2 regions of the Streptomyces sp. NPDC096105 genome follow, and region 1 is predicted to be linked to the other one. Evidence: riboswitches for the same ligand, from Rfam matches in the RefSeq annotation. Region 1 holds a riboswitch; the other holds the start of a gene.
What was found. Region 1 has a riboswitch for cobalamin ahead of ACIQ8B_RS27695 ((2Fe-2S) ferredoxin domain-containing protein). Riboswitches for the same ligand answer to the same signal wherever they lie in the genome.
Positions count from the first base shown of each region.

Region 2: another riboswitch for cobalamin. It lies ahead of ACIQ8B_RS18940 (hypothetical protein); the one in region 1 lies ahead of ACIQ8B_RS27695 ((2Fe-2S) ferredoxin domain-containing protein).

Region 1 covers NZ_JBIWGC010000023.1:68,296-73,512, forward strand. Annotated here, with positions in the region: gene ACIQ8B_RS27675 (hypothetical protein) at 1-464, shown strand, start outside; gene ACIQ8B_RS27680 (hypothetical protein) at 801-1,151, shown strand; gene ACIQ8B_RS27685 (hypothetical protein) at 1,410-1,643, shown strand; gene ACIQ8B_RS27690 (hypothetical protein) at 1,785-2,255, shown strand; cobalamin riboswitch at 2,324-2,450, shown strand; gene ACIQ8B_RS27695 ((2Fe-2S) ferredoxin domain-containing protein) at 2,513-2,917, shown strand; gene ACIQ8B_RS27700 ((2Fe-2S)-binding protein) at 2,954-3,664, shown strand; gene ACIQ8B_RS27705 (ArsR/SmtB family transcription factor) at 3,956-4,291, shown strand; gene ACIQ8B_RS27710 (cation transporter) at 4,292-4,999, shown strand; gene ACIQ8B_RS27715 (hypothetical protein) at 5,005-5,217, opposite strand, start outside.
Region 2 covers NZ_JBIWGC010000011.1:11,504-16,720, forward strand. Annotated here, with positions in the region: gene ACIQ8B_RS18930 (ATP-grasp domain-containing protein) at 1-544, opposite strand, end outside; gene ACIQ8B_RS18935 (cysteine synthase family protein) at 541-1,563, opposite strand; gene ACIQ8B_RS18940 (hypothetical protein) at 1,560-2,468, opposite strand; cobalamin riboswitch at 2,677-2,843, opposite strand; gene ACIQ8B_RS18945 (ferric reductase-like transmembrane domain-containing protein) at 3,098-4,078, shown strand; partial or broken gene ACIQ8B_RS18950 (5-methyltetrahydropteroyltriglutamate--homocysteine S-methyltransferase) at 4,187-4,474, opposite strand; gene ACIQ8B_RS18955 (GNAT family N-acetyltransferase) at 4,724-5,217, opposite strand, start outside.

The DNA.
Region 1 (5,217 bases):
TGCGGTACGGCGCGGCATGGTCGGCGCTGGTGCTCGAGCTGCTGTTCGTGACGGACGCGGGCATGGGCGGGCTCAGCCCGGTTCGGGCCGCACTGTGGACGGGCCTGAGCACGTTGCTGCTGGTGGTGCTGGTTCCAGCGAGGGTGAGCGTGGGGGAGGGGTGGATCGCTGCCCACGGGATCCTCAGCCGCACGTCGGTGCGCACGGACCGCCTCGTGGCCGCCGAGTGGGCCGATGGCGTCTCCTCGCGGGTGCTCCTGTGCGACGACGCGGGCGGCCGGGTGGACATCGCCGCGCGCGTGCTGACCGGCAATCCGCTGTTGTGGCACACGGTGGAGGAGGGCGTACGGCACTCCTGTGCGCGGGGAACCCTGCGCACCGGCAATGACGATCTGCGGCGCCTCACCCGTTGCATCGACACGGACACGGCCTGCGGAGTCCTCCAGGCCTCCGGCCTGGGATGAGGAAGCCGGCGACCCTTCGGCGGCGGCCCGGCGGCGCAGCGAGCGGGCCAGGCAGGCGCTGAGGGTGATCGCCGCGGCCGTCGACACCGCGAAGCCGATCCAGCGGGTCTCGAACCACAGGCCGTTCACCACGCCTAATACCACGAGGTAGCAGGCCCAGGCCAGGCCGCCGACAGCCGACCAGCGCAGATAGCGGGCACGCTGCCCCGGCACGGCGCCCAGCGTCAGGCCGAGGACGGTACGGCCGGCGGGCACGAATCGCCCCGCCACCGTCGCGGCTGGCAGCCGCCGCGCGAGATGGCGGCTCAGCCGGCCCGCGCCCGAGGCGAGTTTCACGTGCCGTTCGAGCAAGACGTCCGCTCGGGCAGAGCCACCACGGGCGAGCGCGACGACGACGAGATCGCCGAGGAACGAGGCGACCGCGACGGCGATCGCCAGCGCGATCGGTGCGCCGCCATGGTCCAGGGAGAGCAGTGCGGCGGCGATCACGAGACTGCCGCTGGGCAGAAACGGCAGCAGCGCGTCGCCGACCACGGCGGCCAGCGCGAGAGCGGTGACGAACCACGGCTCGGACACGAGGGCGCCCAGTTGGATCTGCATGCATCGATCGTATCGAATGTTCAGAGAGTAGTGAACAAAGTAAAAAACCTGATCCTCGCCGTCAGCGGATCCTTGATGCCTTCCTGACGCAGTTCTGACCTTCTCCTGGCAGCCCCTTCGCCGCCCTGGACGGCGTTGCTCTGGACAGGGGAAAGCCGCTCGCCGCGAAAGGTCCCCCACATGACCATGTCCCGACAGACCGCCGGAGCGTCCCTCACGCCGGTGAGCGCTCGTGGCCCTCGACGCTCGGTGCTCTTTTCACCCCACACGACCGGGCACGCACCCCAGGAGACGGACCCCGGTCGCTCGGCTGCGACAGCCGTCGTTCTCGCATTCCCCGTCGCCATGGCCCCGGCCACCGGAGTCGAGGCCCCGTCCACGGTCATCGCCCAGCTCGGCCGGCTCGACGACACCCAGCGGCGCCGTTTCGGACGCGGCACGCTGGCGCTGCTACCGGTCATCGTGGGCGGCCTGACCCTGGTGCTGACCGCACTGGCCGTACGCCTGCACATCGGCATACCCGAGGAGGAGCCGACCCAGATCGCCGACATCGCGCACGCCGCGGTGGGCTCCGGCTGACTGTACGGGGCCTTCCAGCTGACCAGCTCCCTCCTGCTGCTCCGCGGCGGGCAGCTCGGGGTTCCAGGCCGGCCCCGGCCTGCTGAAGACGCTGGCCGGGACCCCGAGCGCCCCGGTGTGCTGCCGCCCATCCTGAGCAGGGTGAACCGCCACCGCACGCCGTACTGGTCCGTCGTCGTCTACTTGGCCGCGGCGGCGCTCATCATCGTGGCCGCGGCGGGTGAGGAACAGGAGCTCGTGCTCTTCTGCGCAGTCGCCGTGTTCGTCAGTTTCCTCGTCGGCCTCGTCGCGATGGCCCGCTTCGCGCACCGCGAGGACAGGAGGGGGCCGGCATGGGCCGACTCCGTCGCCGCGTCGGCGGTCGGTTTCACCCTGGTGGTCAATCTGATGCGCGGCTGGCCCGTTCTCTCCCTCGCCGCGACCGTGCTCATCGCCTCCGCCCTCCACGCCCGCTCGGCCCGGCCGGGCTGGTGGGTACGGGCGGCGGGACGGGTCGCCGTCGCGGCCGTCGTCGTCGGGCTCGTCGTCGTGGCGGTGTCCGGCCGTGACGGCGGACGGGACCGTCCGGTCCACCCGCCCGCGACGGCCCCCCACGCCCAGGAGACGGACTGACGGCCGGTACCGGGCGGGCCGGACGGCGTCCCGGGATGGGATGACGGCCGGCGACAGGGCGACGGCGGAACGAGGAAGCCGGTGTGCATCCGGCGCGGTCCCGCCACTGTGACCGGCGAGCGGGTCCCGGCAGGCCACGGCCCGGCAACGGGTGGGAAGGCCGGGACGGGCATCGACCCGGGAGCCAGGAGACTCACGCGGTCGCCTCCTCGACGGACCACCGGGGCGGATCTCCCCGGAGAGAGGGACGGCGCCGCATGTCCGCACCGCCGACCGGACCGACGACGGACGACGAGAGGCCCGCAGCGGCCACCGGCACCGTGCCGTGCCGCATCGTGGTGTGCCGCGACTGCTGCTGCGGCAGCCCCAAGGTGACCGGCGTCGACCACGCGGCCCGGACCGAACGCCTGCGTGCCGCGGCACCGGTACGCGTCTCCGGCTGCCTCGACGTCTGCGAACACGCCAACGTCGTCGTCGTCCAGCCCTCCGCCGAAGGCCGGGCCGCCGGCGCCCGGCCGGTCTGGCCGGGGCTGGTCAACGACCCGGACACGACCGAGGACATCGCCGCCTGGGCACGCGCCGGCGGACCGGGCGTCGCACCCCGGCCGGACATCCTCGACCTGTACGCCATCACGCCGCCGCGACGGCGTACGGCCTCCTGACCGTACGGACGGAGAGCCGGAGGGAGGACAGGAAGCGTGCACGAAGCCCGTGCCTCAACCGCGTCCGTCACCGCCGCACTGCACGACGTGGCCGGCCTCGGCGGCTTCTTCGCCCCGCAGGTCGGCGGACGGGACGACGGCTGGCATCCGATCGCCCGTTCCTACGCGGCGGGTTTCACCGACCTCGCCGAAGCCGTCGCACGCCGCCACCGCACTCCGGAACCGCGCGTCGCCGTCTCCATCGCCCAGCTCGGTCACGCCGCCCGCCTCTGGTCACCGGCCCTGGCCTGCGTCGTCCTGCACGGGATCGTCCCCGACCTGGAGGGACTGCAGCGGGCCGGCGACGGACCGGCCCTCCGGGTGCCCCGCCCGGCCGGCTGGTACGCCGACCGGCTCGACGACGGCGGTGCCCGCGCCCTGTACCAGCAGGTGACACGACACCTGTCGGCACTGGCCGACGGACTGCGCGTCAAGGTCGCCCCGCGTCTGCTGGACGGCAACTCGGCGTCGGCGCTCGCCGGGGCGGCCCACGCCCTGCTCGCGCTCCGCCCCGCCGTACGCGGGCCGCTCACCGGCCTCACGACCGCGCTGCTCAACACCGGACGCCTGGCGGGCACCGGAGTGCTCACCGGCCCCGACCTCGCGTTCCGCCGCCGAAGCTGCTGCCTCTACTACCGCGCGCCGAACGGCTCGAAGTGCGGTGACTGCGGGCTGGCCGGTGAGGTACGCCGCCGAGCCCCGCGATGAGGTGCATCCGTTCCGGGCTGTGCCGCTCACCGGCCCAGCACCTCAGCCGCAGCCGGCCTGTCCGCCGCCTCCGTCCGCTCGGCATCCGGCCTCGCACGGCCCGCGGCACTGCACTCGTCGAGCCGGCTTCCGAGCTGCCCGCGGTCATGGTCAGCCGGCTGCCCGGCGTCCACCAGAACACCGCCGACCCCTGGAAGCGCATCGGCGGGCAGGACAACGCCTGCGCAGAGGAGGTCACCGGCCTCATAATCCAGGATTCTCTGAATTCAGGATTCGATGTACTCTCAGGGGGTGCCGACACTCGCTGCTGACATCGAGGTGCTGGCGCGGTTCGGCCGCGCCCTCGCCGACCCCATCCGCTGCCGCATCCTGCTCGCCCTCCGCCAGACTCCCGCCTACCCGGCCGACCTGGCCGACGCCCTGGGCATCTCCCGCACCCGGCTGTCGAACCACCTGGCCTGCCTGCGCGACTGCGGCCTGGTCGTCACCGTCCCCGACGGCCGACGCTCACGCTACGAACTCGCCGACGAACGCCTCGGCCACGCGCTCGACGACCTGCGGACAGCTGTCGTCGCGGTCGAGGCGGACAAGACTTGCCCGGATGCGGACGAGAAGGACTGCTGCTGAATGACCGCTCTGTCCCTCGGCCCCAGCCCGGTCCGCCGTGACACGCTCACCCGGCGCATACGCCTGCTCGTCGCCGCGACCATCGCCTACAACGTCATCGAAGCCGTGGTCGCGATCACCGCAGGCACCCTGGCCTCGTCGACCGCCCTGATCGGCTTCGGACTCGACTCCGTCATCGAGGTCTCCTCCGCCACAGCGGTCGCCTGGCAGTTCTCCGCCGGCGACCCCGCTGTCCGCGAAGCACGCGAGCAGCGCACTCTGCGGATCATCGCCGTGTCGTTCTTCGCGCTCGCGGCCTACGTCACCGTCGATGCCGCCCGCGCGCTGACCGGCACCGGCGAGGCCGGCCACTCGATTACCGGCATCGTCCTCGCCGCCCTTTCGCTGGCGATCATGCCCTTCCTGTCGGCAGCCCAACGCAAGGCCGGCCGCGAGCTCGGCTCCGCCTCCGCGGTCGCCGACTCCCAGCAGACCCTGCTGTGCACCTACCTCTCCGCCGTGCTCCTGGTCGGCCTGCTGGCCAACCTGCTGCTCGGCTGGTCCTGGGCCGACCCGATCGCCGCCCTCGTCATCGCCGCGATCGCCGTCAAGGAGGGCCGCGACGCCTGGCAGGGGAAGGGCTGCTGCGCGCCGGCCGCCCCCACCGCGCCGCCGGTGCCCGGAACGCTGATGGGCTGCGGCTGCGGCTCGGGATGCTCCTGCTGCTGAACCACTCACATCAGCGAACGCCCCGGCTCGACCTTCGAGCCGGGGCGAAGGCTCACCGTCGATCGCATGAGAGCCATGCGGATCTCCCAGCTCGCCGCCGGGGAACTGCCGGAGTCTCGAGCCGTGGACCGGACGGAGTCGGACCGGACGGCGTGCTCCAGGGCGGTGTCCTGGGGCTCCCGCCCACCGCCCAGCAGGGACCACATGCCCGGCTCCCG
Region 2 (5,217 bases), on a different contig from region 1:
GATCCCGACCGGACGCCTCCGCCAGCGCCGCGTCGAGTTCGCCCTCGTCACGGACCAGCCACACGTTCTGGCTCCCGGTGCCCGCCGTGTCCTTGAGCACGAGCGGCAGTCCCGCCTCCTTGAGCAGCAGCCCGCGTGCCTCGCGGTCCGGCTCGGCGCTTTCGACGGCCCTTGCGCGGGTGAGGCCCGCGTCGTGCAGTCTGTTGCGTACGGCGGCCTTGTCCCGGGTCAGTCGCAGGACGGCTGGATCGAGACCGGGCAGGCCGAGGCGTTCGGTGAGGGCGGCGCCGGCCAGGGTCCAGGTGTCGGTGGAACTGATCAGGCCGCGCAGTCCCGGGGTGCGCCGGAGCAGATCGGCGGTTCGTTCCACGTCGAAGGTATCGGTCACGACGACGTCGAGGGCGTCGGCGGGCAACCGGTCCAGTTCGTAGGCGTAGTAGGCGGGGTCCCGGGTGAGGAGCAGCAGGCGCTCGCCGAGCCGGTCGGCGGCGCGGACCAGATGGCCGAGGCCGAAGGTCAGCGACTCCAGGCAGGCCACGGTCATGCCGCCCGCTCCTTCCAGTGGGCCGGGCAGGGAGTGCGCTGCCACGTCATCCTCGACCAGGGCATGGTCATCTCCTCCGGAGTGCGGACCTCGAGGGGTTTCAGCGCGGCCGGATCCAGGGCCTCGGCGTGCCGGGCGAACACGCGCTCCACGTAGCGGTGTCCGGTGTCGGCCCCTATCACCAGGTGCAGTCCGTCGGGGTGACGGCGGGCCTCGTACGTCGCCGTCAGATAGCCGGCACCGGTGGACAGCCCGGCGAACACCGCGTGTTCGCGCAGCAGGGCGACCGCGCCGGACATGGCGTGGGTGAAATCCAGCCAGTGCACGGTGTCGTAGAGGTGGTGGCGGACGTTGTCGAAGACGATCGACGAGCCGATGCCGGCGATGATCGCCTCGGGATCGTGGTGGTCCTGGCTGCCGAAGGTGACGCTGCCGAAGGGCTGGACGCCGACCAGACGCACCGAGGGGTCCGTGACGCGCAGGCGCTCCACGATGCCACCGGTCGAGGCTCCGGAACCCACCCCGCCGACGACGGTCAGCGGTACGGCCGGGAACTCCGCCGCGATCCGGTCGGCGACCTCTTGGTAGCCGAGGTAGTGGACGTCGTCGTGGTACTGGCGCATCCAGTGGTGTCCGGGCTCCTCGGCGAGAATCTCGCGCACCCGCCGCACCCTCAGTTCCTGGTCGAGCTTCAGGTTCCGCGACGGTCTGACCTGCTCCACCGTGGCGCCGAGGATCTCCAGTTGGGCGAGGGTGGTGGCGTCGACGGTGGTGGACGCGACGATGTGGCACCGCATGCCGTACCGGTGGCAGGCCAGTGCGAGGGCGTAGGCGTAGATGCCGCTGGAACTGTCGATCAGGGTCTGGCCCGGACGGACCGTGCCCCGCTCCAGCAGATGGCGGACGGCGGCCAGGGCCGAGTAGATCTTCATCGACTCGAACCGCAGCAGGACCAGGCCGTCGGTGAGCCGGACGAGGTCCGGGACTTTCAGAGCGTCGGCGATGTGGGGGTGGATCACCCGTAGCCTCCTTGGGCGAAGGTGCACTGGTGGCCGAGCGAGCGGAAGAACGCGGAGAGTTCGGACTTGACCTCGGCCCGTGGGCGTGAGGCGAAGAGGAAGCCGGCCAGGCAGCCGGTGTGGGCGACGAAGACGCCGTCGGCGCCGAACCGCTCACGATGGGCCTGCAGACTGCCGAAGGTCGCCTTGGGCAGCACCTCCTGGGACAACGCGGCACTGGTCGTCGCGGCACGGGCGACGGCGGCCGGGTCACCCGAGTCGAAGCCCTTCAGCAGATCGGTCAGACACCGCTGGTACTCCTCACCGCGGCGCCGGTAGTGGTCCAGCAGCAGGGGAGTGACGGCGGCGGTGTCCACCGTGCCGGGTTCCGTGACGTAGGCGGTGTGGAAGCCGATGCCCGGGCCCAGCCGCCGCACCACCCGGTGCCGGCCGCTGAGGTACAAGGCGAACTCGTCGAGGAAGACGCTGTCGGCGCGCTCGATGCCCGCCAGGACGCCGAGGACCACGTCCGTGTCGTACGGCAGGGAGAAGACGCGGAACAGGCAGCGCAGCGTCGCCACGATGTCCGCCGTGGAACTGGCCATCCCCACGCCCACCGGCAGTTCGGAGTGGGTGCGCCAGTCGCCCGGGGGCAGGGCGAGGCCGTAGTGGTCCAGGAAGAGCCGCACCGCTTTTGCCGACTTCTCACCCAGCGCCGGCGGACGCGGCGAGCCGGCCGTCGTCCTCGGTGTGAAGTACACCCAGGAGTGACGGTCGACGGGAAAGGACACCACCGCGATCTCAGGATCGGTGCCCGCTCGCAACGGGCCCTGGTACAGCTCGCCCAGAGTGCCGTGGCAGACACCGGACACCGTGCCGCCGGACACGTCCGGTTCCTGGAGGACGCCCGCGACGGGTCCGGGCATCGTCGGCCCCGGTCCGTCGGACGACACGCCGGCCCAGGGTCGGTACGGCCGACGCGAACAGGCTGGGTCCCGCACATCATCCTCCTCCGTACCGGGCCTTGCACACCGACAGGGAAGGAGGCTCGGCCACACGCACGACGTACGACCGCCCATACCGCCGACCCAGTCCACGAGGTCACGCGCACAGCCCGCGGGACGCGGGCGCAGTGGCAGGTCTTCGGACTCGCGGGCACGTCCGCCGAAAGGGCGGACACCTACCGGCCGTCTCTTCCCCGGCCCTGACGCGGGCCCAGTGACATCGACGGCTTTCGTTCCCACTCACCGCTGCGGGACAGCCCCGGATTCGCACCGGGTTCCCTCTTGCGTCGCGCCACCGGGCGTCCGGGCGGACGGGAGGCGCGAACCGACTGCGTGTATCAGCGTAGAGGCGCTCGTATTCCTGCGACAGTGGGGCTTCGGCGGTTGTCCTGAATGTGGAGGGGAGGCGGAAACCAGGTGTGTCCCGTGCAGTTCTCGTGGTGGCTCTGGCCGGATAACGTCTCCGGGGATCACTCCCTCATCGGCCAGACTTGTCACCTCACGCCACATGCGCACCGCTGCTGCGGTGGCCCGTGCCGGGGAGGCCCCTGATGACGTCAGACGTGAGGCCGGACGAGGACGGGGCGGCGTCGCCGCCCGGACGGCGACGGCCTCCCGGGGACCGCGTCGCGTTGCGCGGCGACCTGCGGGCCGCCCTGCCCGACGCCGGCGCGGCGGTGGGGGTCACGGCGCTGGTGTTCGCCCTGCTGTGGGCGCGCATGGACTCGGGTGCTTCGGACACGGTCGCGGTCATGCCGTTCATGGACGATCCCGGCACCTACTGGATGTACCTGCTCAGTCAGGCGTTCGGCTGGTCCGCCCTGCTGTGGGCGTGGGGCACGGTCATGCTCGGTCTGCTGCTGTCGGGGCCGCGCCCCGCCCGCCTGCCGGTCTCCCGGCAGGTGCTGGAGCGCTGGCACCGCACCACGAGCCTGACGACCACGGCGCTGATGTTCGCGCACGCGCTGATGTTCGCCGCCGAACTCGTGCGCTACGAGACGGAGGTGGACTGGGCGGAGCGGTTGTGGGTGGCCTTCGCGGACACCTTCGTGCCGGGCTGGTACGACTCCGGGACCGGCCGCATCGCCATCCCGATCGGTCAGGGAGCCCTGTACCTGGCGATCCCGCTGGGGCTGCTGTTCTACGTCCGGCACCGCATCGGGGCGAGCACCTGGCGCCGGCTGCACCGGTTCGTGATCGTCGTGTACGTGCTGAGCGTGTGGCACACGCTGCTGTACGGGACCAACGTCTGGTACGGGGAGTGGCCGCGCACCGTTCTGTGGCTGCTGCAGCTGCCGGTCGCGGTGCTGTTGTTGCTCCGTCTGCTGCGGCCGGCCCGGCGGGCCGAACGGCTGGGTCCACCCGGCGGGGGCGCGGCCCGGCCGGGCTGGTGGGTACGGGCGGCGGGACGGGTCGCCGTCGCGGCCGTCGTCGTCGGGCTCGTCGTCGTGGCGGTGTCCGGCCGTGACGGCGGACGGGACCGTCCGGTCCACCCGCCCGCGACGGCCCCCCACGCCCAGGAGACGGACTGACGGCCGGTACCGGGCGGGCCGGACGGCGTCCCGGGATGGGATGACGGCCGGCGACAGGGCGACGGCGGAACGAGGAAGCCGGTGTGCATCCGGCGCGGTCCCGCCACTTTCGCCGGTCTGCGGGAACGAGCCGATGGTCGTGGCCGGCGGCAGCCCGAGGTGGGCGCGCTGGGCGGCGGCACGCTCCGCGTAGGACTGGGAACGGCGCGCGTCGGCCCCGGTGACCGCGGAGGCGCGGGCGCGGACGGCCGGATCGCGGGTGACGGGGGAGTCGGCACGAGAGACGAGGTCGGCACGGTTCGCCGCCAGGTCGGCGGCGATGGCGTCGGTGCCCCGGGCGAGACCCCTGGCGAGGGCGACGACCTCGGAGGTCTTCTGCCTGGCGAAGGCGAACCAGCTGCTGCGGGCAGCCTACGGGCAGTCGGCCCGTCAGGAACGCGGACGTCCGTGATCCGGGCGGTGACCCATGTCACGTACCCCGAACGGCGCCAGGACCCCGCCGCCTTGGGCCAGTGCTTGACGAACGGCAGGGTCGGGGCAGGCGTCGGCAGTGGGGTGCTGGGGACCACGTTGTGGCGCGCTCGGTGACGATGTCGAGGAAATGGCGGCGGATTTCAGCGGTGCGCAAGGCGGGGCTCCGAAGGCTCACAGGGGGAGCGGGGCGAGGGAACGGGCGGGGTGGCGCGGGCCGAGGAAGACGACGATGCCCTTGCCGTCGGGGGAGGGGTGGGTGGCCTGCGTCCAGCCGTGGCGGCGGTAGAAGGCCATGGCCCGCCCGTTCCGGACCGAGGTGAGCAGCCATGCCCGCCCCTCGGGCGCGTCTGCGGTCACCGCTTCGAGGAGGCGGGTGGCGAGGCCGGTGCCGCGGGCGGTGGGCCGGACGGCGAGCTCGTCGATCTCCCGGGCCCCGCACAACCAGGCGGCGGTGCGGTCGTTGCCGAGGCCGGCGGCCGCCTGGGGATAACAGCGGTCGGTGGGGAAGGGGGCCGGAGTGGTCCACGCGGTGGCGAAGCCGACGACCTCCCCGTCGCGCACGGCGGTCGCGGCGGTGAACCCGGCACGCCGTACGTTCGCCGGCAGCCGGGAGACGAACTCGTTTGCCTGCGTCTCGTCCTCGTGCCAGGGCGGGGCGCAGAAGG